Regions from separate parts of the Streptomyces yatensis genome, predicted to be linked through region 3. Evidence: predicted binding sites of a transcription regulator. Region 3 holds the regulator's gene; each other region holds the start of a gene.
The links. Region 3 encodes HrcA, which represses chaperone genes, less so after heat shock. Its sites were predicted from a motif close to TTNGCACTCNGNNNNNCNGAGTGCNAA; they were not measured.

Region 1 (10,140 bases), 2.6 Mb from region 3:
GCGCGCCAGATAGCGCGACATCGGCAGCACCATCAGGAAGTACACCACCGCCGCGGTGATCAGGAAGGTCAGCACGGCCGAGAGCACGCTTCCCCAGAGGATCGGAATGCCGTGGATGACATCGCCCGCGGCGTTGGTCTCGCAGGGCGCCTTGAGACAGGAGCGGTACTTCTCGAGATCCTTCGTGCCGAAGGCTCCGACTATGGGGTTGATGAGGCCCTTCACTATCGAGTTCACGACGGCGGTGAAGGCGGCTCCGATGACGACCGCGACGGCCAGATCGATCACATTGCCGCGCATCAGGAAGGCTTTGAACCCTTCCATGACGCTCTTCTTCTCCTCGGTTACCTTCTCCTGGCTCAACCCACTGCCTCTCTCTCGCCGCGTCGATGCTGGAGCGGACGGTTCCGCAACCTACACCCGCAGGTGAGAGGGGCATCAGGGGAGTCGGTGGAGTCAGCAGTGGCATAGCGTCACCGCCATCCGGGAGTCGGCCGCGGCCCCGGCCAGCGCCGTGGCGTCCGCGCGCGGCACCGTCAGCACCACCAGCGCCCCGCCACCGTCCATCTCTCCGTCCAGCACACCGCCGCCGTCCCGCGCGCCGCCGTCGATCTCACCGTCCGCCGAGCGGCCGCCCGCCGCGCTGCCGCTCCGGGATCCCGGCACCTCGGCCACCCGGACCCCACGTGCGACCAACCGTGCCGTGGCACCGGACGACCCGGCGCGTGTGGCGTCCGGAAGCGGGGTGGCCAGCACATCCACCCGGTCACCGGGGTCCAGCAGCCGCGCCGCGGCCGCGTCGGCGATCCGGACCGGCGCCGACACCATCGCGGGGCGCGGGCCGCCCCGCCGCTCCTCGCCCGCCGGAGCGGGCGCCCGCGAGGACTCCGCATCCGTGTGGCCCCGGCCGGGTGGTGCCGCGGCCGCGAGCGCGGCGGCCGTCAGCGCCAGCCCGGCCGCCATCGCACGGCGGCGCCGCCGCACGGCCCGCCGCAGCCGGAATCCGCCGGAGCGCTCGGTGCGCACCGGATCGAAGCGTGGCACCGCGCGGGCCGGGGGAGCGGAGCGGGGTAACGCGAGGGTGGGGGTGGGGGTGGGGGTGGGGGTGGGGGACGGATGGGACATGGCACATCACCGCCTGCCGTGAGGGACCGAGTGCTTCTGGCCCCCTCACCATGCCCGCCCCCACCCGATCCCGCTCGGGCCTGTGGACGGCCACCGGGCTGTGGAAAACTCGGTCACCCGGGCGAGCGATATCCGCCCCGGCGCGCCCTCCCCATAGCCTCCCGCGCCGCCCCTACGGAAGCTCGATCCCCAGGTCCCAGCCGTCATGGGCATGGGTGCACAGGCAGTCCCGCCCGGAGTTCTCCGGCAGCTTGCCCACCGCGTCGAAGAGCACCTCGCGCAGTCGGCCCACGTTCTCCCCGAAGACCTTCAGCACCTCGGTGTGGGTGACGCCCTCGCCGGTCTCCACTCCCGCGTCCAGGTCGGTGACCAGCGTCAACGACGTGTAGCAGAGCCCCAGTTCACGGGCGAGCACCGCCTCCGGGTGGCCCGTCATGCCGACCACCGACCAGCCCTGCGCCGCATGCCAGCGCGATTCGGCCCGGGTGGAGAAGCGCGGCCCCTCGATCACGCACATCGTCCCGCCGTCCACCGGCTCCCAGCCGCGTCCGCGCGCCGCGTCCACGGCCGCGTTCCGCCCCACCGGGCAGTACGGGTCGGCGAAGGTGGTGTGCACGACGTTCGGAATCCGGCCGTCCGGCAGCGGCTCGCCGTCGAAATAGGTCTGGGTACGCGCCTTCGTGCGGTCCACCAGCTGGTCGGGGACGAGCAGCGTTCCGGGTCCGTACTCCGGCTGCAGCCCGCCCACCGCGCACGGGCCGAAGACCTGCCGCACCCCGAGTGAGCGCAGGGCCCAGAGGTTGGCGCGGTAGTTGATGCGGTGCGGCGGCAGGTGGTGCTTGCGGCCGTGCCGCGGGAGGAAGGCGACCCGTCGCCCCTCGATGTCGCCGAGAACGAGCGAGTCGCTCGGCGCCCCATAGGGAGTCTCCACAGTGATCTCGGTCACGTCGTCGAGGAACGTGTAGAACCCCGATCCCCCGATGACCCCTATGTCTGCTTGCCTGCTGGTCTCGACCATGCGATCACCCTAGCCACCCGCGTCCGCACGAACGACACCCCGCCTCCTCCCGGTGGAGGTGGCGGGGTGTCGTTGAAGCCGAAGAGGGGTGGCCGGGTCAGGCGGCCGAACTCGACGACGAAGACGAGGAGGACGCCGAGGACGACGACGAAGAAGCCGACGACGAAGACGTCGAGGAGGAGGACGAGGAAGAAGAGTCCGAGGACGAGGACGAGGAAGACGACGAGTCGGAGCTCTCGCTCTTCGCCGCCGGCTTGCTGGAACCGCCGCTCGTGCTGCTGGACGAGGAGCGGCTGTCGTTCCGGTAGAACCCGGAGCCCTTGAACACGATGCCGACCGCGGAGAACACCTTCTTCAGGCGTCCCTTGCAGTTGGGGCACTCGGTGAGCGCGTCGTCGGTGAACTTCTGCACCGCCTCGAGGCCCTCGCCGCACTCGGTGCACTGGTACTGGTAGGTCGGCACGTTCTTCCTCCTGGCACTCTCACTCAATGAGTGCTAACGACGCTCCATAGTGCAGTATTCCTGCGCGTCAGTCCACTGGGACGGGATATACGGTGATCGAAGCCACCCCCGGGGCCCACTCCCGGCTCCCGGCCCGAAGCCTTCGCGGGCCCCCGCTCCCGCCCCCTCAGCCCGCTCCCGTGCCCAGCCAGCCCGCCAGCTTGCCGCCCCGGCCCACCGCCCGCAGCCGCCGCTCCGCCGCATCGCGCACCGGGTCCGTGGCCACCACGAGCAGCTCGTCACCGCGCCGCAGCATCGTCGAGGGCAGCGGCACGAAGCTGGTCCCGCCCCGGACCACCAGGGTGACCGCGGCCCCCGTGGGCAGCCGCAGCTCGCCGACCTCGACGCCGTGCATCTTGGACGACTGGGGGATCGAAACCGACAGCAGATGGCCGCGCAGTCGCTCCAGGGGCGCCGATTCGATGCCCAGGTCGGCGGGCTCGGGTTCCTCCAGCCGCAGCCGGGTGGCGAGCCAGGGCAGCGTCGGCCCCTGGACCAGGGTGTAGACGATCACCAGCACGAAGACGATGTTGAAGATCCGGTTGCTGCCGGGCACATCGTTGACCACCGGGATGGTCGCCAGGACGATCGGCACCGCCCCGCGCAGCCCGGCCCAGGACAGCAGCGCTTTCTCCCGCCAGAGCAACCGGAACGGCGCCGTGCTGACCAGGACCGACACCGGCCGGGCCACCACGGTCAGCACCAGCCCGACCACCAGGGCGGGCAGAACGTCATCGCCCAGCTCATGCGGGGTGACCAGCAGTCCCAGCAGGACGAACATCCCGATCTGGGCGAGCCAGCCCAGCCCCTCGGCGAAGCCGCGCGTCGCCGGCCAGTGCGGCAGCCGTGCGTTGCCCATGAGCAGCGAGGCGAGGTAGACGGCGAGGAAGCCGGAGCCGTGCGCCAGCGCACCGCCCGCGTAGGCGGTCACCGCGATGGCGATCACCGCGATCGGGTACAGACCCGAGGCGGGCAGCGCCACATGCCGCAGCCCGTAGGCGCCCAGCCAGCCGATCGCGAGGCCGATCACCGCGCCGATCGCCAGCTCCAGGGCGATCGTGCCGATCAGGGTGTACCAGGGCTCCATGTGGCCCTGGCTGGAGAAGGCGACCACCAGGATCACCACGGGGGCGTCGTTGAAGCCCGACTCGGCCTCCAGGATGCCCGTGAGCCGCTTGGGCAGCGGCACCGTGCGCAGCACCGAGAAGACCGCCGCCGCGTCCGTGGACGACACCACCGCGCCGATGATCAGCGCCTGCCGCCAGTCCAGTCCCACCACGTAGTGTCCCGCGGTCGCGGTGAGTCCCACGCTCACCGCGACACCCACGGTGGACAGGACGGCGGCCGCCGGCAGGGCGGGTTTGATCTCGCCCCACTTCGTGCCCAGACCGCCCTCGGCCAGGATGACGACCAGCGCGGCGTACCCGAGGACCTGCGTCAGCTCGGCGTCGTTGAAGGTGACGCCGATCCCGTCCGTGCCGATGGCGACGCCGATCCCGAGATAGACCAGCAGCGTGGGCAGCCCGCTGTGCGAGGAGATCCTTACGGCCACCACCGCGAAAAGCAGGACGAGCGAGCAGATCAACAGCAGTTCATTGAGGTGGTGAACAGTCAGGGGCCGACCCTTTCTCACGGGAGCGGAGGGGACGCCGCGAACAGGTCCCCTCCGACCGGAACTTCATTGCCTTACCTAACATTTTACGGGATCTTGACGCGAGCCTCCCACGAGGAGCCTTCGTCGAGGTGTACGAGCCCGGCCGGTGGCCGGTGCAATGCGTCAGTCATGACTCCGCGTAGGGGCGGCGACAGCGCTGCGCCTATGGTTGCTCCAGCACTCCAGGTTCACCCTGCCCCTCGAAGGACAGCGATGCCCGCCAACACAACCGGCTCTTCTCCCAAAAAGAAGAAGAGCCGACGTCTCCGCCTGATCGTGATCGCAGTCGTGCTGCTGCTCGTCGGGGGCGTCGGCTACGGCGCGTACTGGAGCATCAGTACAGTTCGTGCCTCATTCCCGGAGACCACGGGATCGCTGCAGCTGAAGGGGTTGTCCGGCCCCGTTCAGGTCAAACGTGACGGCTATGGGATACCCCAGATCTACGCCGGTACCTCCGAGGACCTCTTCCGGGCCCAGGGGTTCGTCCAGGCCCAGGACCGCTTCTGGGAGATGGACGTCCGCCGCCATATGACGGCCGGGCGGCTCTCGGAGATGTTCGGTTCCGGCCAGGTGGAGACCGACGCGTTCCTGCGCACCATGGGCTGGCACCGGGTGGCCAAGCAGGAGTACGACACCAAGGTGTCGCCGGCCACCAAGAAGTATCTGCGGGCCTACTCCGACGGCGTCAACGCCTATCTCAAGGACCACCAGGGCGATGCGCTCTCCGTCGAGTACGCGGCCCTGGACTTCAAGAACGACGGCTACAAGCCCGAGAAGTGGACCCCGGTCGACTCGCTGGCCTGGCTCAAGGCGATGGCCTGGGACCTGCGCGGCAACATGCAGGACGAGGTGGACCGCGCCCTGGCCTCCAGCAGGCTCAGCGCCAAGCAGATAGATGAGCTCTATCCGTCCTACCCGTACAGCCGGAACAAGCCGATCGTCCAGAGCGGCGGCGTCAACGAGCTGACGGACGAGTTCGACCCCAAGGCCACCCCGTCGGGCTCCACGAGCGGTACGGGCGGCACGGCGGACGGAGGGGCCACCGGAGCCGGCCAGGGGCTGCAGAGCCAGCTCTCCTCGCTCTCCAAGACCCTGGACGACGTCCCGGCGCTGCTCGGCCCGAACGGGACCGGTATCGGCTCCAACTCGTGGGTCGTCTCCGGCAAGTACACGACCACCGGCAAGCCGCTGCTCGCCAACGACCCGCACCTGGCACCCCAGCTGCCGTCCGTCTGGTACCAGATGGGGCTGCACTGCAAGCAGGTCACCAGCGCCTGTCCGTACGACGCGGCGGGCTTCACCTTCGCCGGTCTGCCCGGCGTGGTCATAGGTCACAACCAGGACATCAGCTGGGGCATGACCAACCTGGGCGCCGACGTCAGCGACCTGTACCTGGAGAAGGTCACCGACAACGGCTATCTCTACGACGGCAAGCAGCTCCCGTTCACCACCCGCGAGGAGACCATCAAGGTCGCGGGCGGCAAGAGCCGGACGATCACCGTCCGCACCACCAACAACGGCCCGATCGTCTCCGACCGCGACGATGAGCTCACCTCCGTCGGCAAGAGCGCCCCGGTGGGCAGCGGCGCCGATGACGTGGCCCCCGACCGCGGCGACGGCTACGCGGTGGCGCTGAAGTGGACCGCGCTGACCCCGTCCAACACCATGGACGCGGTCTTCAAGCTGAACACCGCGAAGAACTTCAGCGACTTCCGTAAGGCGGCCCGCGACTTCGCGGTCCCCTCCCAGAACCTCATCTACGCCGACACCAAGGGCAACATCGGCTATCAGGCGCCCGGCCAGATCCCGGTGCGCTCCAGGGGCGACGGCCGCTATCCGGCGCCCGGCTGGGACTCGCGCTACAAGTGGAGCAAGTACATTCCGCAGTCGGCGCTGCCCTGGGAGCTCAACCCCGATCGCGGCTATATCGTCACCGCCAACCAGGCCGTCGTGGACAAGAAGGACTACCCGTACCTGCTGACCGACGACTGGGGGTACGGCGCGCGAAGCCAGCGCATCACCGACCTCATCGAGTCGAAGACCAAGGACGGCGGGAAGATCTCCACGGACGACATGCAGTCCCTGCAGATGGACAACAGCAGCGAGATCGCCAAGGTGCTGACGCCCTACCTGCTGAAGATCGACGTCAAGGACGACTACGTACGGCAGGCGCAGAAGCTGCTGGAGAGCTGGGACTACACCCAGGACTCGGACTCGGCGGCCGCCGCGTACTTCAACGCCGTCTGGCGCAACACCCTCAAGCTGGCCTTCGGCGACAAGCTCCCCAAGGAGCTGCGGGTCAAGGGGGAGTGCCTGAGGGTGCGCCCGGCCGACGACTCGGGTCCGCTTGAGGACCTGAACGGCAACGCCCGGCTGGTGCGCGAATGCGGTAAGCGCGATGCCGACATGGCCCAGCCGGATGGCGGCGACCGGTGGTACGAGGTCGTGCGCGACATCATCAAGGATCCGAAGAACAGCTGGTGGAAGACGGCGGGCACCCGCAACAAGCCCGGCGCCACCAACCGTGACGAGCTGCTCGGGCAGGCCATGCGGGCCGCGCGCTCCGAGCTCACCGCCAAGCTGGGCAAGGACATCAACAGCTGGAGCTGGGGCCGGCTGCACCGGCTGACGCTGAAGAACCAGACCCTGGGCACCGAAGGCCCCGGCGTGGTGCAGTGGCTCCTCAACCGCGGCCCGTGGAACCTCTCGGGCGGCGAGGCGGCGGTCAACGCCACCGGCTGGAACGCGGCGGGCGGCTACGACGTCACCTGGGTCCCGTCGATGCGGATGGTCGTCAACCTCGACAATCTCGACAAGTCGCGCTGGGTCAATCTCACCGGCGCCTCCGGCCACGCCTACAACGCGCACTACACGGACCAGACCGAGAAGTGGGCGAAGGGCGAGCTGCTGCCCTGGGCGTTCAACAAGAGCGCCGTGGACAAGTCGACGGAGGACGAGCTGGCGCTCACCCCGTAGCGACCCCGGGGCCCCGAACGGGGCTCCGAAGGGCCCGGTGGCCGTCTGAGGGGCGTTCTCGCCTCCGGCCGGTGCCCCGGGCCCGCCGACCCTCGCGGCCCCGCCGGGAGGCGCCTCCGGGCGCCTTCAGCGGGGCCGCGGCGTGAAGCGGTGGAGGCCCGACGGGGTCACCGCCGCGTGCACCGGGCGGTCGTGGCCCTCCTCGGGCACCTCGTCCAGCAGTTCACCGTCGTACAGCAGCACCACCAGCGCCGGATCGGCCCCCGCGCCCGCCAGCCGGGCCAGCACCCGGTCGTACGAGCCGCCGCCGCGGCCCAGCCGCATCCCGCGCCGGTCCACCGCGAGCCCGGGCAGCAGCACCACGTCCGCCCGGATCACCGCCTCGGGGCCGAGCCGCGGCCCCTCGGGCTCCAGCAGGCCGCGCCGGGCGGGCGCCAGCCGCTCCGGCCCCTCGTCCTCGCCCCAGTCGAGATCGTCGTCCTCGAGCAGCACCGGAAGCAGCACCCGCACCCCCCGGGCGCGCAGGGCCTCCCTGAGGGCGTGCGTACCGGGCTCGCTCCCCACGGACACATAGGCCGCCACCGTGGCCGCCCCGGCGATCTCGGGAAGCTCCAGGGCGCGACACGCGAGAGCGGCGCCGGCCTTCTCGATGTCATCCGCCGTCAACCTGGACCTCACCGTCAGGTGACGTCTCCGCAATGCGCGCTTACTACCGTCAAAGTTGATCACTGGGTGCGCAATCTTCCTGTCTCATGCCATATTCACCGAATGCTCATCATTCGTCCTAAAGGGACCGGATAGGGTTCGGAACATGACTCAATCGCGTACTCGGATCAGCAAGGCTGTCATCCCTGCCGCGGGGCTCGGAACCCGCTTTCTTCCGGCCACCAAGGCCACCCCCAAGGAGATGCTGCCGGTCGTCGACAAGCCGGCGATCCAGTACGTCGTCGAGGAAGCCGTCACCGCCGGACTGTCCGACGTCCTCATGGTCACCGGTCGTAACAAGCGACCCCTGGAAGACCACTTCGACCGCAACTACGAGCTCGAAGAGGCACTGACCCGCAAGGGCGACGAGACCCGACTCGCCCGTGTCCAGGAGTCCAGCGACCTTGCGACCATGCACTACGTGCGCCAGGGAGACCCCAAGGGTCTCGGCCACGCCGTGCTCTGCGCCGCCCCGCACGTCGGTGACCAGCCTTTTGCCGTCCTCCTCGGCGACGACCTCATCGATGCCCGCGACCCGCTTCTGGCCCGCATGGTCGACGTCCAGGAGCGGCACGGCGGCAGCGTCATCGCCCTGATGGAGGTGGACCCGGCCCAGATCCACCTCTACGGCTGCGCGGCGGTCAAGCCGACCGTGGATGACGACGTCGTCCAGGTCACCGGCCTGGTCGAGAAGCCCGACCCCGCGGACGCGCCCAGCAACTACGCCGTCATCGGCCGCTATGTGCTCGACCCGGCCGTCTTCGGGGTGCTGCGCAGGACCGAGCCGGGCCGCGGTGGCGAGATCCAGCTCACCGACGCCCTCCAGGCGCTAGCCTCCAGTCCGGACCTCGGCGGCCCGGTGCATGGCGTCGTCTTCAAGGGACGCCGCTACGACACAGGCGACCGTAGCGACTATCTGCGTGCCATTGTCAGACTCGCGTGCGAACGTGAGGACCTGGGCCCGGAGTTCCGGGAATGGCTTCGCAGTTACGTCACTGAGGAGATGTAGCACCTTGAGCAGCACCGCAGCACGGGCCGCCGATCACGGCCCGGACCAGGACCGGGTCTGGACGGTGGCCGAGCACCTCGACGACATCCTCGGGCACGTCCACCCGCTGGAGCCCATCGAGCTGCAGTTGCTCGAAGCCCAGGGCTGCGTCCTGGTGGAGGACGTCACCGTCCCCGGCGCGCTTCCGCCGTTCGACAACAGCTCCATGGACGGCTATGCCGTCCGTACGGCTGACGTCGCGGCCGCGACCGAGGACCATCCCGCGGTGCTGACCGTCGTCGGCGACATCGCGGCGGGCAGCGGTGACCTGCCCGCCGTGGGCCCCGGCGAGGCGGCACGGATCATGACCGGCGCCCCGACCCCGCCCGGCGGCCAGGCCGTCGTCCCCGTCGAGTGGACCGACGGCGGGCTCGACAGCGGGCCGGTCACCCATATGCCCGCGCGCGGCTCGGACCCCCACGGCGGAAGCGGCAGGGTGCGCGTCTTCCGCCCGGTGAGGGAGGGCCAGCACGTGCGCTCCCGGGGCAGCGACGCGGACGCGGGCGAGCTCGCGTTGCGCGCCGGCACGGTTCTGGGCGCCCCGCAGATCGGGCTGCTGGCCGCGCTCGGCCGCGCCACCGTGAAGGTGCGGCCCCGGCCGCGGGTGGTCGTGCTCTCCACCGGCAGCGAGCTGGTCCAGCCCGGTGAGGAGGTGGGCCCCGGCCGGATCCACGACTCCAACAGCTTCCAGCTCACCGCCGCCGCCCGGGAGGCCGGCGCGATCGCCTACCGGGTGGGCGCGGTGGCCGACGACGCGGCGACCCTGCGCGCCGCCGTCGAGGACCAGCTGGTCCGCGCCGATGTCGTCGTCACCAGCGGCGGGGTCAGCGTCGGTGCGTACGACGTGGTCAAGGAGGCGATGCACGAGGTGCACTTCCGCAAGCTGGCCATGCAGCCCGGCAAGCCCCAGGGCTTCGGCCGCGTCGGCCCGGAGGACACCCCGCTGATCGCCCTGCCCGGCAATCCGGTGAGTTCGTACGTCTCCTTCGAGCTCTTCGTGCGCCCCGTCATCCGCACCATGCTGGGCGGCACCGACATCCACCGCACCACCGTGCAGGCGGTCTGCCCCGAGGGCGTCACCTCCTCGCCCAAGGACAGACGCCAGTTCCTGC
Region 2 (10,140 bases), 1.2 Mb from region 3:
CGCGATCCACCATGAGAGGTCTAGTCCACTCGCCGCTTCTCGTCAGGAGATCACGCCGTTGCCGGTAAGGGAGTTGGTATGAACCTACTCCTCCGCTTGTGAGTGGGTGACACATCGCACTTTGGCGTGTAACAACCCGCTCACCTGGGAAAGTGAACCGCCGATATCGAAGCGATATGCCCATGGTGTAGACCTTGTGGAGGTTTGCAAGGCAGACTCGCTCGACCTCGGGGGAGGACCCTGGAGGATGAAACAAGCCATAGGGTGGGAAAACAGCGGTGCAGCGGCGACGGTTCTTGGGTCTGACAACGGCGGGTGTCGCGGCGGTGACGACGGCACCGGGGCTCACGGCCTGTGGCAGCGACAGCTCCGGCTCGGACGGTGACACCACGCTGAAGGTGGTCGCGGCCGACTACGGCGACAGCACCGCCAACAGCTCCCAGAAGTACTGGAACAAGCTGGCCCGGGCCTTCGAGGCCAAGAACAGCGGGACCAAGGTCGACGTCAAGGTCTACAGCTGGACCGAAGTGGACCGGCGCGTCGCCGACATGGTCAAGAGCGGTCAGGCCCCGGACATCGCGCAGATCGGCGCGTACGCCGACTACGCCGCGCAGGGCAAGCTCTACCGCGCCGACGAGATGCTCGCCATCCCCACCCAGGCCGGTTTCATCACCTCGATCGCCCATGCGGGCGAGGTGCGGCGGGTGCAGTACGGGGTGCCGTTCGTGGCCAGCGCCCGGCTGCTCTTCTACAACAAGAAGCTCTTCGACCAGGCCGGCATATCCTCCGCCCCCACCAGCTGGGACGAGCTCAAGGAGGCGGCCGCCCGGCTCAAGGCCGGCGGGGTGAAGATCCCGTACGCGCTGCCGCTCGGCCCCGAGGAGTGCCAGGCCGAGACCATGATGTGGATGCTCAGCGGCGGTGGCGGCTACACCGACGCCAACGGCAGCTACACCATCGACTCCACCGAGAACATCGAGACCTTCGAATGGCTGCGGGACGAGCTGGTCGGCGCGGACCTCACCGGCCCCGGCTCCCCGGCCCGCACCAACCGGCAGGACGCCTTCGACGCCTTCACCCGCGGCGAGGTCGGCATGCTCAACGGCCACCCGACCCTGATGCAGCAGGCGTCCGGCCACGGCATCAGCTACGGCACCGCGCCGCTCCCCGGCCGCAGGGGCAAGTCCCCGTCGACGATGGGCGTCGCCGACTGGCTGATGGCCTTCAAGCAGAACGGCCACCGCACGCAGATCGGGAAGTTCCTCGACTTCGTCTACACCGAGAAGAACGTGCTGGACTTCGTCACCGAGTACGACCTGCTGCCGGTGACCACCGCCGTCGAGCAGACGATGCTCGGCGACCGCGAGTACAAGCGGCTGTGGCGGTTCCTCGACGAACTGGAGAGTGCCGAGTTCTACCCGGCCGACAAGACCTCCTGGGCGGAGGTCAGCAAGCTGATCAAGCAGAAGATCGGCTCGACGGTGACCAAGGGCGGCGACCCGACGAGCGTGCTGGGCCAGATCCAGCGCGAGGCCGACGCCATGGAGAATGCGGGGGCATGACAGTGGACACGCCCGGCCCCGGCCCCGACCCTTCCGAAGACCCCGCCGGCCAGGAGCGGGATGAGGGCCCGGAGGCCGGGCTGTCCGACCGCGACCAGGCCGTGCTCGCCGTGGAGCGCCGCGGCTGGCCGGGCCCCGGCGCCAAGGAGCGGGCGATACGGGAGCGGCTGGGCATCTCCCCGACCCGCTACTATCAGCTGCTGAACGCGCTGTTGGACGACCCCAGGGCCCTGGAGCACGACCCGGTGACCGTCAACCGGCTGCGGCGGGTCAGGGACGAGCGCCGCGAACGCCGCTGAGGCGGACCTCCCCGGGCGGTTCACCGGGACTCTCCCGGGCGGTTCGCCGGGGCCATGCCCGGGCGGGACCTCCCCGGACCGTTCGCCGGGACCTCCCCGGGCCGTTGACGGGTACCCTCCCGGGCCGTCCGCCGGGGGACGCCCGGGCGGTTCACCGGTGGGATGTCCGAGCCGTTCACCGGTGGGACGCCCGAGCCGTTCAGCGGTGGGCCGTCCGGGCCGTTCACCGGGGGGACGTCCGGGGGAAGCCCGTGGGGCCGCCGGGCCCGGTAGGGTCACCGGCATGGGCAGCGCTATGGGCAGTCACCCCCTCCCCGTACCTACCACCGCCGCCGGCCGCGAGGGCCTCGCCGCCCTCCTCGAACGGCCCGGCCGCGCCGTTGTCGGACTCGACTTCGACGGCACCCTCGCCGAGATCGTCCCCGACCCCGACCAGGCCCGCGCCCACCCCGGCGCCGTCCCCGCGCTCTCCCGGCTGGCCCCGCGGCTGCGCTCCGTCGCGGTGATCACCGGCCGTCCGGCCGAGGTCGCCGTCCGGTACGGCGGCTTCGCCGGGGCCGAGGGGCTGAACGGGCTCGTCGTCCTCGGTCTCTACGGCGCCGAGCGCTGGGACGCGGCGAGTGGCGCCGTCCAGGCGCCCGAACCGCACCCCGGCGTCGCCGCCGTCCAGGCCGAACTCCCCGCCGTCCTCGCGGAGTACGGCGCCTCGCGGGGCACCTGGATCGAGGACAAGGGCCGCGCCGTCGCCGTCCACACCCGCCGTGCCGAGGACCCGCAGGCCACGTTCGAGCTGCTGCGCGCGCCGCTGCACGCCCTGGCCGAGCGCCATGGGCTGATCGTCGAGCCCGGCCGGCTGGTGCTGGAGCTGCGGCCGCCGGGCATGGACAAGGGCGTCGCCCTCACGGAGTACGTACGGCGCACCGGCGCGGAGGCCGTTCTCTACGCGGGCGACGACCTGGGCGACCTGGCCGCGTTCGGGGCGGTGGAGCGGCTGCGCGAGGAGGGTGTGCCGGGGGTGCTGGTGTGCAGTGGCAGCACGGAGGTGACCGAACTCGCCCAGCGGGCCGACCTGGTGGTCGACGGCCCGGCGGGCGTGGTGGAGCTGCTGTCGTCCCTGGCCGACGCGGTCGGCGGCGCCAACGCGGTCGGCGGCGCCAACGCCTCGTAAGAGCCCTACAGCGCCCGCAGCTGCGCCAGGAACCATGCCTGGGGCGGCAGCGCGGTCGCGGCGGCGGCGAGTCGCTTCGTACGGTCCGCGCGCTCGCCGTCGCTCATGCGCAGCGCCTCGTCCAGTGCCCGGGCGGTGGCCTCCACGTCGTACGGGTTCACCACCAGCGCGTCGTCGCCCAGCTCGGCGTGGGCCCCCGCCTCCCGTGACAGCACCAGCGCACATCCCCGCTCGGAGACCACCGGGACCTCCTTGGCCACCAGGTTCATCCCGTCCCGGATGGGGTTGACCAGCGCCACGTCCGCCAGTCGGTAGGCCGCGAGCGACCGTGCGAAGTCGTCCTTCACATGCAGGGCGACCGGGGTCCAGCCCTCCGTGCCGTACTCGGCGTTGATCTCCTCCGCGATCCGCCGCACCCGCTCGGTGTAGTCGCGGTAGACCGCGAGGTCCTGGCGGGAGGGGTAGGCGAAGGCCACGTGCACCACGCGCTCCCGCCACTCGGGGTGGGTCTCCAGCAGCCGCCGGTAGGCCAGCAGCCCGCGCACGATGTTCTTGGACAGCTCGGTGCGGTCCACCCGGACGATCGACTTCCGGTCCGGCCCGATCTGCGCCCGCAGACTGGTCAGCCGTTCGTCCACATCCTCCTGCCGCGACCGCTGCCGCAGGAAGTCCGCGTCCGCGCCCAGGCCGTGGACGCCCAGCCGGGTCTCCCGCCCCTCGAAGCGCACGGCCGTCGCCGCGCCCTCGCCGTTCCCGTCACCGTCACTGTCGCCGTCGCCGTCGCGGACGATCTCCGCGCCCAGCACGGCCGCGCAGCAGTCGGCGAAGGCACCGGCCCAGCGCTCGGTGAGGAACGCGGCGCGGTCGCCGCCGAGGATGCCGCGCAGCACACCCGCCGCGACGTCGTCCGGCAGCAGCCGGTAGTAGTCCGGCGGGGCCCAGGGGGTGTGCGAGAAGTGACCGATCCGCAGATCGGGGCGCCGCTCGCGGAGCATCGCGGGCACCAGCGCCAGGTGGTAGTCCTGCACCAGGACGACGGCCTCGTCCACCGCCTCCTCGGCGAGCGCGTCCGCGAAGGCCGCGTTATACGCCTCGTAGGCCGCCCACTGGTCGGCGAACTCCGCGTCGAAGACCGGCTCGACCGGGGTCTGGTAGAGCAGATGGTGGATGAACCACAGCACCGAATTGGCGATGCCGTTGTACGCGGCGGCGAAGACATCCGGCGCGATGTCGAGCATCCGCACCTGCTGGCCGCCGGTGTCACCGGGGTTCAGATGGCTGTCCCCGGCGCGCCGGGCCGCCTCGCGGTCATCCTCCCCGAGCGCCGCGCACACCCACACCGCGTTCGCGTCGGGGCCGATGGCGCTGAGGCCGGAGACCAGCCCGCCACCGCCGCGCCGGGCGGTGAGCGAGCCGTCCTCGCCCAGGGTGTACGAGACCGGACCGCGGTTGGAGGCGACCAGGATCGGAGCGGTGCGCGGAACTGCCATGTCGCGAGCCTAGCCAGCCACGACCCCGCGCAAACGTACGTACGGTTTCTTGCCCCGTAGGCGGTAGGGGGCGGCCTGTTTCCGACCAGTGGCCGCTATCCCGCGCCGCCCGGGTGCGTCACGCCGCGCGCCGCTCCGCGTACTCCGGTATCTCGATCATCGGCGGCCGTTCCTCGGTGTCCACGTCCGTGGTGCGCGGCTCGAAGCCGGTCTCGCCCCGGTCGAACTGGGTCAGCCGCGGCCGCACCAAATGGCCCCGGGCCAGCCGCAGCTGCGCGGTGCGGTAGATCGCGGCGGCCATCCGGCCCAGCGCCAGCCCGTCCTGGTGGCGGTGTTTGCGCACCCCGATGTCCACCTGGCCGAGCGCGTCGAGGCCCACCGTGTGCAGCGCGTCGACCAGCAGCCCCAGCTCGACCCCGTAGCCGACCGGGAAGGGCAGCCGCTCCAGCAGCGTGCGGCGGGCCGCGTACTCACCGCCCAGCGGCTGGACGAATCCGGCCAGCTGGGGCCAGTGCAGATTCAGCAGCGGGCGGGCGACCAGTTCGGTGACCCGTCCGCCCTGGCCCGCCACATCGCCGAGCGGGCGGTCGTACATGCCCTTCACCAGCTGCAGCGCGGGGTCGGTCAGCAGCGGCCCGACGATCCCGGAGACAAAGCGCGGATCGAATTCCCGCAGGTCGGCGTCGATGAAGCAGATGATGTCGCCGCGCGTGGCCAGCAGGGACCGCCACAGCACCTCGCCCTTGCCGGGCAGCGCGGGCAGCCGGGGCAGCAGCGAGTCGCGGGGGACGACGGTGGCGCCCGCCGCCGCGGCGACCTCGGCGGTGCGGTCCGTCGAGCCGGAGTCCAGCACCACCAGCTCGTCCACCAGCGGCGCCGCCTCGCCCATCAGCTCCCGGCGGATGATCGCGGCGATCTCGCCGACCGTGGCCTCCTCGTTCAGGGCGGGCAGGACCACGCTCAGGGTCGTCGCCGAGCCCCGCTTCGCGTCGAGCAGGCGGTCCAGCGGCCGGTCGTCGGCCGACCAGGAGCGGTGCTTCAGCCAGTGCTCCACCTCTTCCAGCACCTGTGTCTCTCCCTGCCGTGGTCGCTGTGATCCATCTCGCGCTTCGGACGGCTAGCTCAACCATCCGGGCCTTCGGTTACAGTCTTGAACAACGCACGTGACCGTCGTATGTCGGGGTCGACCTCGGTGTTTACCGAGGAAGCCCGTGATGATGCCGTGCTGACAAACGCCCGGGTCCGCCCGGTGCCATACCGCTCATCCAGAGGGGCAGAGGGAACGGCCCGTTGAAGCCCCGGCAACCCTCCAGCTGATCTCGCATTCCGCAGCGAGGCTCCCAGCTCGGGAAGGTGCCAATTCCGTCTCGTGGCGAAATGCGTCGCGAGGAAGATGAGGAGAAAGGGCCTCGCCATCCATGGCTGTGCAGTCAGTAGAAAGCTCAACTGTTTCCTCCGCGTCCTCCGCCTCCGACGCCTCCGGTGCCTTCGGTCCCGCCATCGCATTGTCCTGCCGGGAGTGCGGTGAGCGGTTCGATCTGGGCCCGATCTTCGCGTGTGAGGTCTGTTTCGGGCCGCTCGAGGTCGCGTACGAGCTGCCGGCCGGCGACCCGGAGGGGCTGCGCCGGCGGATCGAGGCCGGTCCGAACAGCATCTGGCGCTATGCCCCGCTGCTGCCCGTCCCGGCGGACGTGGCGGACCTGCCCAGCCTGCACCCGGGCTTCACCCAGCTGGTCAAGGCCGACAACCTCGCCCGTGAGCTCGGCGTCACCGGTGAGCTGCACATCAAGGACGACTCCGGCAACCCGACCCACTCCTTCAAGGACCGGGTCGTCGCCATCGCCGTCCAGGCCGCCCGCACCTTCGGCTTCACCACCCTCTCCTGCTCCTCCACCGGCAACCTCGCCGGCGCGGTCGGTGCCGCGGCCGCCCGGGCGGGCTTCCGCTCCTGCGTCTTCATCCCGCACGACCTGGAGGCGGGCAAGGTCGTCATGGCCGCGGTCTACGGCGGTGAGCTGGTCGGCATCGAGGGCACCTACGACGACGTCAACCGCTTCTGCAGCGAGCTGATCGGCGACCCGGTCGGCGAGGGCTGGGGCTTCGTCAACGTCAATCTGCGGCCGTACTACGGCGAGGGCTCCAAGACCCTGGCCTACGAGATCTGCGAGCAGCTCGGCTGGCGGCTGCCGGACCAGATCGTCATCCCGATCGCCTCCGGCTCCCAGCTCACCAAGATCGACAAGGGGCTGAAGGAGCTGATCGCGATCGGGCTGGTCGAGGACAAGCCCTACAAGATCTTCGGCGCCCAGGCCGAGGGCTGCTCCCCGGTCTCCGCCGCCTTCAAGGCCGGCCATGACGTCGTGCGGCCGCAGAAGCCGCAGACCATCGCCAAGTCACTGGCCATCGGCAACCCCGCGGACGGCCCGTACGTCCTGGACATCGCCCGCCGCACGGGCGGCGCGGTGGAGGACGTGAACGACGAGCAGATCGTCGACGCGATCAAGCTGCTCGCCCGCACCGAGGGGATCTTCGCGGAGACCGCGGGCGGGGTGACCGTCGGCGTGACCAAGAAGCTGATCGAGGACGGTCTGCTCGACCCGTCCCTGACGACCGTCGTGCTCAACACCGGCGACGGCCTCAAGACCCTCGACGCGGTGGCCCCCACCACGGGTCCCTCCGCCATCATCCGCCCCACCCTTGACTCGTTCCGAGAGGCTGGTCTCGCATGAGCGTCAACGTCCGAATCCCGACCATCCTGCGCACGTACACCGCCGGTCAGGCCGAGGTTCCCGCCGAGGGTGCGACCCTCGCCGAGGTCCTGGCGGATCTGGAGAAGAACCACCAGGGCATCGCGGCCCGCGTGCTGGACGACACCGGCAAGCTCCGCCGCTTCGTCAACGTCTACGTCAACGACGACGACGTCCGCTTCGCCGACGGCCTGGCCACGGCGACCCCGGACGGTGCCGGGATCTCGATCATCCCGGCGGTCGCGGGCGGCTGCTGACCCCGCGCCCACCCTCCTCACCTTTGGCATCGCCCCGTCCGGGGACAACCGGACGGGGCGATTCCGTGTGTGGAATCGCGATACAGTTGCCCGGATTCCCCGATGGCCCCCGGGCCGGAACCACATATGAGAACTCGTCAAGTTGTGCGTAAAGTGTGAGCACGAATTGTCGGGTTGGTTCCCTATGTCCCGCCCGGCTTGCCCGGACTTCACATAATTTCTCACTTTTAACCGTTCGACCGCGCCCAGAATTCTCGTCCGATTGACCTGTTGCAGAGGGCGTTGGGACGGATACATTCAGCGGCGGTCGACGCGTTCCGGCGCACACCCCCCACATCCGGGGGGTGAGGTCTGACCCGGGTCCGCGGAGTGCGGTCCTGCGCAAGGGCCAGCAATAGGGGAGTTAGGAATGGCTCAGGGCACCGTCAAGTGGTTCAACGCGGAGAAGGGGTACGGCTTCATCGCGGTCGACGGTGGTGCGGACGTGTTCGTCCACTACAGCGCGATCCAGATGGACGGGTACCGCACCCTCGAGGAAGGCCAGCGGGTCGAGTTCGAGATCTCGCAGGGTCAGAAGGGCCCGCAGGCCGACATGGTCCGCGTGGCCGTAGGCTGACGCGCCGACGCGACGCAGCTGAACAGTACAGTCCGAAGGGTCCGTGTCCCGGCCAGGGTACGGACCCTTCGGCGTGTCCGCGCTGATCATTACGGGGTTGGCGCGGGGGTTGATGCGGACGGGAGCGCTTGTGCCCACCCGTCACGGCCGCTTGCACTCTATAGGCCCGAGTGCTAATCATTGGCGTTAGCACTCTGACGTTGAGAGTGACAGAAGGACCGGGTCGGTGAGGCCCGCCAGGCCATGCGGGGCAAGGAACCGTACGGCAGGCAGGCCGTCCGTCGCGGGCGCCAGCGCGGTCCGGAGCAATCCACCCCGTCTTGGGAGGACCACTTCACATGGCCAAGATCATCGCGTTCGACGAGGAGGCGCGGCGCGGCCTCGAGCGCGGGATGAACCAGCTCGCCGACGCCGTCAAGGTCACCCTCGGCCCCAAGGGCCGCAACGTCGTCCTCGAGAAGAAGTGGGGCGCCCCCACGATCACCAACGATGGTGTTTCCATCGCCAAGGAGATCGAGCTCGAGGACGCGTACGAGAAGATCGGCGCCGAGCTGGTCAAGGAGGTCGCGAAGAAGACGGACGACGTCGCCGGTGACGGCACGACGACCGCGACCGTCCTCGCCCAGGCGCTCGTCAAGGAGGGCCTCCGCAACGTCGCCGCGGGTGCCAACCCGATGGCGCTCAAGCGGGGTATCGAGAAGGCCGTCGAGGCCGTCTCCGCCCAGCTCCTCGAGCAGGCCAAGGACGTGGAGACCAAGGAGCAGATCGCCTCCACCGCCTCCATCTCCGCCGCCGACACCCAGATCGGCGAGCTCATCGCCGAGGCGATGGACAAGGTCGGCAAGGAAGGTGTCATCACCGTCGAGGAGTCGCAGACCTTCGGGCTCGAGCTCGAGCTCACCGAGGGCATGCGCTTCGACAAGGGCTACATCTCCCCGTACTTCGCGACGGACATGGAGCGTATGGAGGCGTCGCTCGACGACCCGTACATCCTGATCGTCAACTCCAAGATCAGCAGCGTGAAGGACCTCCTCCCGCTGCTCGAGAAGGTCATGCAGTCGGGCAAGCCGCTGCTGATCATCGCCGAGGACGTCGAGGGCGAGGCCCTGGCCACCCTGGTCGTCAACAAGATCCGTGGCACCTTCAAGTCCGTCGCCGTCAAGGCCCCGGGCTTCGGTGACCGCCGTAAGGCCATGCTCGGTGACATCGCCATCCTCACCGGTGGCACCGTCATCTCCGAGGAGGTCGGCCTCAAGCTCGAGAACGCCGGTCTCGACCTGCTCGGCCGCGCCCGCAAGGTCACCGTCACCAAGGACGAGACCACCATCGTGGACGGCGCCGGCGACACCGACCAGGTGCAGGGCCGCGTCAACCAGATCCGCGCCGAGATCGAGTCCTCGGACTCGGACTACGACCGCGAGAAGCTGCAGGAGCGCCTGGCGAAGCTGGCCGGCGGCGTGGCCGTCATCAAGGCCGGTGCCGCCACCGAGGTCGAGCTCAAGGAGCGCAAGCACCGCATCGAGGACGCGGTGCGCAACGCCAAGGCGGCCGTCGAGGAGGGCATCGTCGCCGGTGGTGGCGTGGCCCTGCTGCAGACCGTCTCGGTCTTCGAGAAGCTGGAGCTCGAGGGTGACGAGGCCACCGGTGCCCAGGCCGTGCGCCTGGCCCTGGAGGCCCCGCTGAAGCAGATCGCGGTCAACGCCGGTCTCGAGGGCGGCGTCGTGGTCGAGAAGGTGCGCAACCTGACCCCGGGTCACGGCCTCAACGCCGCGACCGGTGAGTACGTGGACCTGATCGCCGAGGGCATCATCGACCCGGCCAAGGTCACGCGCTCCGCGCTGCAGAACGCCGCGTCGATCGCCGCGCTGTTCCTCACCACCGAGGCCGTCATCGCCGACAAGCCGGAGAAGGCCGCCCCGGCGGGCGCTCCGGGCGGTATGCCGGGCGGTGACATGGACTTCTGATCGACTCGGCGCGTTCGTTCGCCGGTCGGTCGTACCG
Region 3 (10,140 bases):
GCGGCGGGCAGTTCGCGCGCCAGCCGGTGCCCCTGCCCGGCCCACAGCGCCATGCCCTGCGGATCGCCCGCCTTGGCGGCCGCCTTACGGAGGCCGGACGTCATGTGGTGCAGCTGGGGGTAGGCGGCGGGCGCGTGCGGGCCGTGCTCGCGCATGAAGCGGTTGACCAGGCCCCGGGCCGGGCGGCCGGAGAAGGCGCGGGTCAGCTCGGTCCGGCCGAACAGCGGATCCGTCATCGCCTGCTTGTGCAGGGCGTTCGCCCCGGACTCTGGGCACACCAGGAACGCGGTCCCCAGCTGGGCCGCGACCGCGCCCGCGGCCAGCGCCGAGGCGATCTGCGAACCGCGCATGATCCCGCCCGCCGCGATGATCGGGATCTGGACGTACTCACGGACCAGCGTGATCAGCGACAGCAGGCCGAGCCCGGCGCCCATCCCGTCGACGGCCGGGTCATTGCTGTACGTGCCCTGGTGGCCGCCGGCCTCCACGCCCTGCACACAGACCGCGTCGGCGCCCGCCCACTGGGCGGTCTGCGCCTCGACGGGCGAGGTCACGGTCACGATCGTGCGGGTACCGGCCTGGGCGAAGGCGTCGAGGACGGCACGGGTCGGGCAGCCGAAGGTGAACGAGACGACCGGAACGGGGTTGTCGAGGAGCACGGCGAGCTTGGCGTCGTACGCGTCGTCCGTGCCCGCGTCCGGGTCGCCCAGCGGGGTCTCGTACCAGGCCGCCTCGCCCGTGAGGCGCGCCCGGTAGGCCCCGACGGCGGCCGTGTCGGCGTTGGCCGGCTGCGGCATGAACAGATTGACACCGAAGTGCCGACCGGTCAGCCCTCGCAGCTGTTTGATCTCCTCATACATCGCTTCCGGCGTCTTGTAGCCGGCAGCGAGGAAACCGAGGCCACCGGCCTCGGAGACAGTGGCGGCGAGCTGCGGGCAGGAGGCTCCACCCGCCATCGGCGCCTGCACGATCGGGTACCGGTAAAGATCGGTCAGCGCGGAGGACATGGCCACATCGTGCCATGCCCTCCACAAGGGCTCACCACCGGATCACCGTCCGTTGAACGCGTCCTTCAGCCGCGAGAACAGCCCCTGCTGCCCGGGCTTGAATTCGCCGACCGGGCGCTCCTCGCCGCGCAGCTTGGACAGCCGCCGCAGCAGCTCCTCCTGCTCCGGGTCGAGCTTGGTCGGGGTGGTCACCTCGACATGCACGATCAGGTCGCCCCGGCCGCCGCCCCGCAGATGGGTGACGCCGCGCTGGTGCAGCGGGATCGACTGGCCGGACTGGGTGCCGGGCCGGATGTCGACCTCCTCCAGGCCGTCCAGCGTCTCCAGCGGCACCTTGGTGCCCAGCGACGCCGCCGTCATCGGGATGGTCACCGTGCAGTGCATATCGTCGCCGCGCCGCTGGAAGACCGGGTGCGGGACCTCGTGGATCTCCACATACAGGTCGCCCGCCGGGCCGCCGCCCGGTCCGACCTCGCCCTCACCGGCCAGCTGGATCCTGGTGCCGTTGTCCACACCGGCGGGGATCTTCACGGTCAGGGTGCGCCGCGAGCGGATCCGGCCGTCGCCCGCGCACTCCGGGCACGGGGTCGGCACCACGGTGCCGAAGCCCTGGCACTGGGGGCACGGCCGCGAGGTCATGACCTGGCCCAGGAAGGACCGCGTCACCTGGGAGACCTCACCGCGGCCACGGCACATGTCACAGGTCTGCGCCGAGGTGCCCGGCGCCGCGCCCTCGCCGCTGCACGTGGTGCAGACGACCGCGGTGTCGACCTGAATGTCCTTGGTGGTCCCGAACGCGGCCTCGTTGAGCTCCACGTCCAGACGGATCATCGCGTCCTGACCGCGCCGGGTCCGGGAGCGCGGACCGCGCTGCGAGGCGGTGCCGAAGAACGCGTCCATGATGTCGGAGAAGTTGCCGAAGCCCCCGCCGAAGCCTCCGGCGCCACCGCCGCCGGCCCCGGACATCGGGTCCCCGCCCAGGTCGTAGACCTGCTTCTTCTGTGGGTCCGACAAGACCTCGTAAGCGGCGTTGATCTCCTTGAACCGCTCCTGGGTCTTCGGATCCGGGTTCACATCCGGATGCAGCTCGCGTGCGAGCCGGCGGAATGCCTTCTTGATCTGGTCCTGCGAGGCATCACGCGGCACGCCCAGGACTGCGTAGTAGTCCGTCGCCACTTACGACTCCGCCAGGATCTGTCCGACGTAACGTGCCACTGCGCGTACCGCTCCCATCGTTCCGGGGTAGTCCATGCGGGTCGGTCCGACCACGCCGAGTTTGGCGACCGCCTCGTCGCCGGAACCGTAGCCGACCGCGACGACCGAGGTGGCGTTGAGCCCCTCGTGAGCATTCTCATGCCCGATCCGCACGGTCATACCCGAGTCCTTGGCCTCGCCCAGCAACTTGAGGAGGACGACATGCTCCTCGAGTGCCTCCAGGACGGGCCGGATCGTCAGGGGGAAATCATGCACGAAACGCGTGAGGTTCGCGGTGCCGCCGATCATCAGCCGCTCCTCGGTCTCCTCCACCAGCGTCTCGAGCAAGGTCGACAGCACGATCGAGACGGTCCCCCGGTCCTCCTGTTCGAAGGACTCCGGAAGATCCTGCACCAACTGCGGCACATCCGCGAAACGCCGACCCACGACCCGGCTGTTGAGCCGGGCGCGCAGATCGGCCAGCGAGTCCTCGGTGATCGGAGTGGGGCAGTCCACCATGCGCTGCTCCACCCGGCCGGTGTCCGTGATCAGCACCAGCATCACCCGGGCCGTGGCCAGCGGCAGCAGCTCCACATGGCGCACCGTCGAGCGGGTCAGCGACGGATACTGCACCACCGCCACCTGCCGGGTCAGCTGCGCCAGCAGCCGGACCGTGCGGCCCACCACGTCATCGAGGTCGACCGCGCCGTCCAGGAAGTTCTGAATGGCCCGCCGCTCCGGGCTGGACAGCGGCTTCACTCCCGCCAGCTTGTCCACGAAGAGGCGATAGCCCTTGTCGGTGGGGATCCGCCCGGCGCTCGTATGCGGCTGGGCGATGAACCCCTCGTCCTCCAGAGCGGCCATGTCATTACGCACCGTGGCCGGGGAGACCCCCAGCCGGTGCCGCTCGGTGAGCGCCTTGGAGCCGACCGGCTCCTCCGTCCCCACATAGTCCTGGACAATGGCACGCAGCACCTCGAGTCTGCGTTCGCTGAGCACCCCGCGCACCTCCAGTCCAGCGGTCTCATCAGGTCGTCCGCCTGGCACTCACCGGGCACGAGTGCCAGAACCCCTCCGCCAGTGTACGGCGGGGTGCGGTGGCATGGGCAAGAGCCGCCGCTGGCAGCAACTCTCCCCCATCCCCGTTGAGCTAGCGTCGCGGTATGGAGACGTGTTGGGAAGAGGCAGGCTGGGAGCGGCTCGCGCCCGGTGTGGCCCGCCGTCGGCTGCCGGAGTGGGACGAGACGGTCGGCGTGGTCGTCGGCCGGACCGACATCCTCGTCGTGGACACCGGCGCGACCCTGCGCGCCGGGGCCGAGCTGCGCGCCGAGATCACCCGGCTGACCGGCCGCCGCCCCACCCGGATCGCGCTCACCCATCCGCACTTCGACCACGTCCTGGGCTCGGCCGCCTTCGCGGGCTGCCAGGTGTACGGGGCCACGGGCATGGACGAGCTGCTGCGCCGGGAGCGGGAGGCACTGCGCGAGGACGCGATGCGCCACGGGGTGGACCGCGACGCCGCCACCGAGGCCGTGGACCATCTGGTGGGCCCGCACCACCTGGTCTCCGGGGAGCTCACCTTGGACCTGGGTGACCGGCAGGTGCTGCTGGCCAATGTGGGGCCCGGCCACACCGCCCATGACCTGGCCGTTCTGGTGCCCGGCCGGCCCGAGGTGGTCTTCTGCGGCGATCTGGTGGAGGAGTCCGGCACGCCGCAGGCCGGGCCCGACGCGATCCCCGGCCGCTGGCCCGCCGCCCTCGACCGGCTGCTCGCCCTCGGCGGCCCGGACGCGCGGTACGTCCCGGGGCACGGCTCGGTCGTGGACGCCGGGTTCGTGCGCGCCCAACGTGATGAATTGGCGGCCCGCTTCGGCGTGTCCCGCTAGGCGTCCGCCCAGCCCTCCCTCCGGGCGTTCACCCGGTGGCCCAACTGGGCGCTCCCTAGGCGTCCACCTAGTCGTCCGCACGACCGGAGCGGGCGGCCGTCGCGCGCTATCGTCATCCGGATGCGACAGTACGACCCGGACCTGACCCCGCCCTGGAAGCGGCAGCGGCCCGCCCCCGAGGTCCCCGCCGAACCGGACCTCGTCGTGGAGGAGGTCACCACCGGCTTCTGCGGCGCCGTGATCCGCTGCGAGAAGACCGCCCAGGGCCCCACGGTCACTCTGGAGGACCGCTTCGGCAAACATCGCGTCTTCCCCATGGAGCCGCGCGGTTTTCTGCTCGAAGGGCGTGTCGTCACCCTCGTACGCCCGCGCGCGGCGGCCCCCAGCGCGCCCCAGCGCACCGCCTCGGGGTCGATCGCCGTTCCGGGAGCGCGCGCGAGGGTCGCCCGCGCGGGGCGCATCTATGTCGAGGGGCGCCATGACGCGGAGCTGGTGGAGCGGGTCTGGGGCGACGATCTGCGCATCGAGGGCGTCGTCGTGGAGTACCTGGAGGGCGTCGACGACCTGCCCGCCATCGTCGACGACTTCTCCCCCGGCCCGGACGCCCGGCTCGGCGTCCTCGTCGACCATCTGGTCACGGGCTCCAAGGAGTCCCGGATCGCCGCACAGGTCACCGGCGAGCATGTGCTGGTCCTCGGCCACCCCTACATCGACATCTGGGAGGCCGTGAAGCCGTCCTCCGTCGGCATCCCGGCCTGGCCGACGGTGCCGCACGGCCAGGACTGGAAGAAGGGCGTCTGCCGCGCCCTGGGCTGGCCGGAGAACACCGGGGCCGCCTGGCAGCGGATCCTGTCCTCGGTCCACTCCTACAAGGACCTCCAGCCGGAGCTCCTGGGGCGGGTGGAGGAGCTGATCGACTTCGTGACGGCCCCGCTGGGCTGACGGCTCCCGTCTCAGTCGACCAGGTCGCGCACCACCGCGTCCGCCAGCAGCCGCCCGCGCAGCGTGAGCACGGCCCGCCCCCGTCCGTACGGCTCCGGGTCCAGCAGGCCGTCCTCCAGCGCCCGTGCCGCGGCCGCCGCCCCGGCCGGGCGCAGCAGCTCCAGCGGGCAGCCCTCGACCAGCCGCAGCTCCAGCAGGATCCGCTCCACCCGGCGCTCCTCGGCGGTCAGCAGCTCCCGGCCGGCGCCGGGCGACCTGCCCTCGCCGAGGGCCTGTGCGTACGCCCCGGGGTGCTTCACGTTCCACCACCGCACGCCGCCCACATGGCTGTGCGCGCCGGGGCCGGCGCCCCACCAGTCGGCGCCGCGCCAGTACAGCTCGTTGTGCCGGCAGCGGCCGGCGGGCGAGGTGGCCCAGTTGGAGACCTCGTACCAGGCGAAGCCGGCGGCCGAAAGGATCTCCTCGGCGATCAGATAGCGGTCCGCGTGCACATCGTCGTCGGTCATCGGAACCTCGCCGCGTCGGATCCGCCGCGCCAGCTGGGTGCCCTCCTCCACGATCAGCGCATACGCCGACACATGGTCCGGCCCCGCCCCGAGCGCCGCCTCCAGGGAGGCCCGCCAGTCCGCGTCGCTCTCCCCCGGCGTCCCGTAGATCAGGTCCAGGTTCACATGGTCGAACCCGGCCGCCCGCGCCTCGGCCACGCAGGCCTCCGGCCGCCCGGGGGTATGGGTGCGGTCCAGCACCTTCAGGACGTGCTGCCGGGCGCTCTGCATCCCGAAGGAGATCCGGTTGAAACCCGCCTCCCGCAGCTCCGCCAGATAGCGCGGATCGACCGACTCCGGATTCGCCTCGGTCGTGACCTCGACGCCCTCGGCCAGCCCGAACTCCTCCCGGATCGCCCCGAGCATCCGCCCGAGGTCCGCCGCGGCGAGCAGGGTCGGGGTCCCGCCGCCGACGAAGACGGTCTCCACGGGCCGCGGGTCGTCGCCCAGCACCTTCCGCGCCAGCCGCACCTCCTCGACGACCTGCTCGGCGTAGTTGTCCCGCGAGGCGAGCACACCGCCGGAGCCGCGCAGCTCACTGGCGGTGTAGGTGTTGAAGTCGCAGTAGCCGCAGCGGCTGGCGCAGTACGGCACATGCAGATAGAACCCCAGCGGCCGCCGCTCCGCCCCCGCCAAAGCGGTCGCGGGCAGTGCGCCGTCCTCGGGCATGGGCTCACCATCTGGCAGTACGGAAGGCATGCCCCCATTGTCCGTCACGGCCCGCGCGACCCAGGACCACGAGGCGCGGGGCCCCGCCCGGGCCCGTCCGGCGGGGCCTCGCCGGACGGCGCCTAGACCCGCCTAGACCACCTTCAGGACCAGCATCGCCAGATCGTCGTCCGGAGGCTCCGCCGCGAACTCGTCCACCGCCTGCCGCACCCGCTCCGCGACCTCCCGCGCGCTCAGCCCCGCGCACAGCGCGAACGCCGCCGCCAGACCGTCCTCGTCGTCGAACTGCCGGTCGCCGGATCGGTGCTCCGTCACCCCGTCCGTCACACAGAGCAGCGTTTCCCCGGGCGCCAGATCGAACGATTCACTCTCGTACGTCACATCGTCCACAACGCCCAGCAGTATCTGCGGCGCCGCGACGGTCCGCACCTCGCCCTCGGGCCGCAGCACCAGCGGCAGCGGATGCCCCGCGCTGGCCAGCGTGCAACGCACCCCTTCGCCCTCGCCCAGCGGCTCCAGCTCCCCGTACAGCAGCGACAGGAACCGCGCGACCCCGCCGCCGGCCGGGAGGCCCGTGCCGACCAGGCCGCCGTCCATCAGCTCCACGACCCCGGCGGGGCCTCCCACGGCCTCCACACCGGCCGCCACGGCCTCCGCGGCGCCCTCGACCGCCTGTTCCACCGCCTCCTCGCCCAGGAGCTGGTTGAGCCGGTCCAGGACCTCTCCCACGCCGTATCCCTCGCGGGCGAGCAGCCGCAGCCAGGGCCGGACGAGGCCGGTCACCACGGCCGCCTCCGGGCCGTTTCCGCAGACGTCGCCCAGGACGAAGCACCAGCGGCCGTCACCGGCCGGGAAGACGTCGTAGAAGTCGCCCCCGGCCGAGATGTCGCCGGTCGGCTCGTACACGACCGCCGACTCGACGCCGGGGATGCGCGGGATGACGGACGGCAGCAGCCCGCGCTGCAGCACCCGGCTGATGGTCGCCTGCCGGGTGTAGCGGCGGGCGGAGGCGAGCGCCAGGGCGACGCGGCGGGCGAAGTCCTCGACCAGGCCGACCGCTTCGGCCGGCATCCGCACCAGCCCGGCCCGCCCGAGCAGCAGCGTGCCGAGCGCGCGGCCGCCCGCGACCAGCCGGCAGGCGAGGGCCGCGCCGCCGGGCCCGTACGCCGCGGGGTCGGCCGGCCAGGGCCACTCCACGGCGCTGCCGCGGACGGCGGCGGGCACCTGGGGCGGCTCCTTCTCCAGCACCCGCCGCAGGCCCTCGATGCGCCCCTCGCTGGCGTGCCAGACCCGGGCCAGCCGCGGCGGGCCGCTCGTGGAGTCGAGCCAGATCGCGCACCAGTCGGCGAGCCGGGGCACCAGCAGCTGTCCGGCCAGCGAGGTCACCATGTCCTCGTCGAACTGCCCGGCCAGCAGGTCGGACGCCTCGGCGAGGAAGGAGAGCGCGCCGCGCTGGATCCAGTCGGGGTCCACGCGGACGGGGGCGCGGCCCGGCGCGGGCGCGACGATCTCGACGGCCTCCTTACGGCCTTCACAGACGACTCCCGCGCCCTCGGGGACGGGGCCCAGGCCCTCGCGGACGGCGCCCGCGCCGAACCCGCCCTCGGGCTCGGCCACGGTGGCGGCCGCCGGGTCCATGGCGGCCGCGGCGTCCATGAAGGCCGAGCCCATGGCGCCCGCCCCCGTGGTGGCCGCGCCCGTGGGCGCCACCGCCATCTGGAACCACACCGACTTGGTCGCCCGCCGGTAGGTCGTCCCCCAGGACTCGGCGATCTCGGCCACCAGCCGCAGTCCGTGGCCACCGGCGCACTCCGGCCGCTCGTCCGGATCCGGCGGATCGCCGCGCACCACCCGGGTGGGATGGTGATCGGTCACCTCCACCACCAGGGACGGCGGTTCGCCCTCGCGGTCCGACACATCGAGCGCACAGCTCACCTCGACGGCGGTGCCGGCGTGCACCACCGCGTTGGTGACCAGCTCGCTCACCAGCAGTATGGCCTCGTCCGCGACCCGGTCGGTGACCCGGTCGGCGGCCGGGACCTCGAGCGCGGCCCAGTCGGCGAGGGCGGCACGGACGAACCGGCGGGCGGCCGAGGCCGCGAGCGGAGTGCCGGGCAGGCTGACGCGTGCCGAGGCACTGGTACGAACGGGGCCAACCCCACCCCCGACCGGTAGAACAACCCCACCGCCCTCAACCGACCCACCAGAAGTGGCAGAAGATGACGTCCCCACTGTGCGGCTCCTGAAGAAGCTCCGTCATAACGCCGTATCCGTAACCGTATCCGGCACGGACAGAGTGACAGACGGAGCGTCCTCATATGCACCGGGTTACGCAAGTGAACCGCGATAAGGGGAAAATTCATGTGTCCGGCGGGCCGGTCAACCTGAAATCCGGTGCGGGGTCGTATGCTTGCCCGTTAAACCTCCCGCGTGCCCGCGTACATGTCCTCGATCAGAGCCTTGTACTCACGCTCGACCACCGGCCGCTTCAGCTTCAGACTGGGCGTCAACTCCCCGTGTTCCACGTCGAGATCGCGCGGCAGCAGCCGGAACTTCTTGATCGTCTGCCAGCGCTGCAGCCCCTCGTTGAGCTGGAGCACATAGCTCTCGATCAGCTTCCGCGTCTCCTCGGTGGCCACGACCTCCGCGTAGGACTTGCCCCCGAGGCCGTGCTCGGCCGCCCACTTCATGATGGTCGGCTCGTCGAGGGCGATCAGCGCGGTGCAGTAGTTGCGGTCGGCGCCGTGCACCAGGATGTTGGAGACGAACGGGCACACCGCCTTGAACTGGCCCTCGACCTCCGCCGGGGCGACGTACTTGCCGCCCGAGGTCTTGATCAGGTCCTTCTTGCGGTCGGTGATCCGCAGATAGCCGTCGGGGGACAGCTCGCCGATGTCCCCGGTGTGGAACCAGCCGTCGGACTCCAGCACCTGCTCGGTCAGCTCCGGCAGCCCGTGGTAGCCCTGCATGATGCCGGGTCCGCGCAGCAGCACCTCGCCGTCGTCGGCGAACCGCACCTCCAGGCCGGGGAACGCCTTGCCGACCGTGCCCGTGCGGTAGTCCGCCGGGTTGAGGAAGCTGGCGGCGCTGGACTCGGTCAGGCCGTAGCCCTCCAGGATGTTGATCCCGGCGCCCGCGAAGAAGTAGCCGATGTCGGGGGCGAGCGCGGCGGAGCCGGACACCGCGGCCCGCAGCCGGCCGCCGAACGCCTCGCGCAGCTTGCCGTAGACCAGCTTGTCGGCCACCGCGTGCTGGGCCTTGAGGCCGAAGGGCACGGAGGCGGTGCCGGTGCGGCGGAAGGTGTCCTGCGAGGTCTTGGCGTACTCCCGGGCGACCTCGACGGCCCACTGGAAAATCTTGTACTTGGCGCCGCCGCCCTCGCGCGCCCGCTGGGCCACCCCGTTGTAGACCTTCTCGAAGATCCGCGGCACGGCGCACATATAGGTCGGCCGGACCACCGGCAGATTGTCGATGATCTTGTCGACCCGGCCGTCCACCGCCGTGGTGTGGCCGACGTAGATCTGCCCCGCCGTCAGCACCTTGCCGAAGACATGCGCGAGCGGCAGCCACAGGTACTGCACATCGTCGGGGAAGAGCAGCCCGTCCTGGGTACCGATCACAATGGCCATGTACGACCAGGAGTCATGCGCCAGCCGTACGCCCTTGGGACGCCCAGTGGTACCGGAGGTGTAGATGAGCGTCGCCAGCTGATCGCCGCGCAGGGCGTCCATCCGCTCCCGTACGACGCCCGGCTCGCGCTCCAGACGGGCCGCGCCCCGCTTCTCCAGCTCGGCGAGCGAGAGCACCCAGCCCTCGGGGTCCTCCTCGGCGGGAACCGCGTCCCCGGCCTCGATCACCACCACATGGGCAAGCTCGGGAAGTTCATCGCGCTGCGCC

Region 1: J8403_RS17775 (FmdB family zinc ribbon protein) is a predicted target of HrcA. The motif match lies at 2,617-2,643, and genes of this name have one in related genera.
Region 2: groL (chaperonin GroEL) is a predicted target of HrcA. The motif match lies at 8,290-8,316, and genes of this name have one in related genera.

Annotation. Positions count from the first base shown of each region.
Region 1 covers NZ_CP072941.1:4,325,421-4,335,560, reverse strand. The annotation lists gene mscL (large conductance mechanosensitive channel protein MscL) at 1-324, opposite strand, end outside; gene J8403_RS17785 (RcpC/CpaB family pilus assembly protein) at 457-1,125, opposite strand; gene J8403_RS17780 (S-methyl-5'-thioadenosine phosphorylase) at 1,298-2,143, opposite strand; gene J8403_RS17775 (FmdB family zinc ribbon protein) at 2,241-2,606, opposite strand; gene J8403_RS17770 (potassium/proton antiporter) at 2,773-4,278, opposite strand; gene J8403_RS17765 (penicillin acylase family protein) at 4,513-7,275, shown strand; gene J8403_RS17760 (5-formyltetrahydrofolate cyclo-ligase) at 7,402-8,001, opposite strand; gene galU (UTP--glucose-1-phosphate uridylyltransferase GalU) at 8,087-8,989, shown strand; gene glp (molybdotransferase-like divisome protein Glp) at 8,994-10,140, shown strand, end outside.
Region 2 covers NZ_CP072941.1:5,733,856-5,743,995, forward strand. The annotation lists gene J8403_RS24160 (extracellular solute-binding protein) at 279-1,562, shown strand; gene J8403_RS24165 (DUF3263 domain-containing protein) at 1,559-1,861, shown strand; gene otsB (trehalose-phosphatase) at 2,157-3,029, shown strand; gene J8403_RS24175 (alpha,alpha-trehalose-phosphate synthase (UDP-forming)) at 3,035-4,519, opposite strand; gene J8403_RS24180 (glucosyl-3-phosphoglycerate synthase) at 4,638-5,585, opposite strand; SAM riboswitch class I at 5,778-5,919, shown strand; gene thrC (threonine synthase) at 5,938-7,248, shown strand; gene J8403_RS24190 (MoaD/ThiS family protein) at 7,245-7,523, shown strand; gene J8403_RS24195 (cold-shock protein) at 7,933-8,139, shown strand; gene groL (chaperonin GroEL) at 8,478-10,103, shown strand.
Region 3 covers NZ_CP072941.1:6,884,458-6,894,597, reverse strand. The annotation lists gene J8403_RS28465 (nitronate monooxygenase) at 1-1,007, opposite strand, end outside; gene dnaJ (molecular chaperone DnaJ) at 1,050-2,183, opposite strand; gene hrcA (heat-inducible transcriptional repressor HrcA) at 2,184-3,200, opposite strand; gene J8403_RS28450 (MBL fold metallo-hydrolase) at 3,365-4,087, shown strand; gene J8403_RS28445 (DUF3097 domain-containing protein) at 4,208-5,029, shown strand; gene hemW (radical SAM family heme chaperone HemW) at 5,041-6,273, opposite strand; gene J8403_RS28435 (ATP-binding SpoIIE family protein phosphatase) at 6,376-8,475, opposite strand; gene J8403_RS28430 (AMP-dependent synthetase/ligase) at 8,661-10,140, opposite strand, start outside.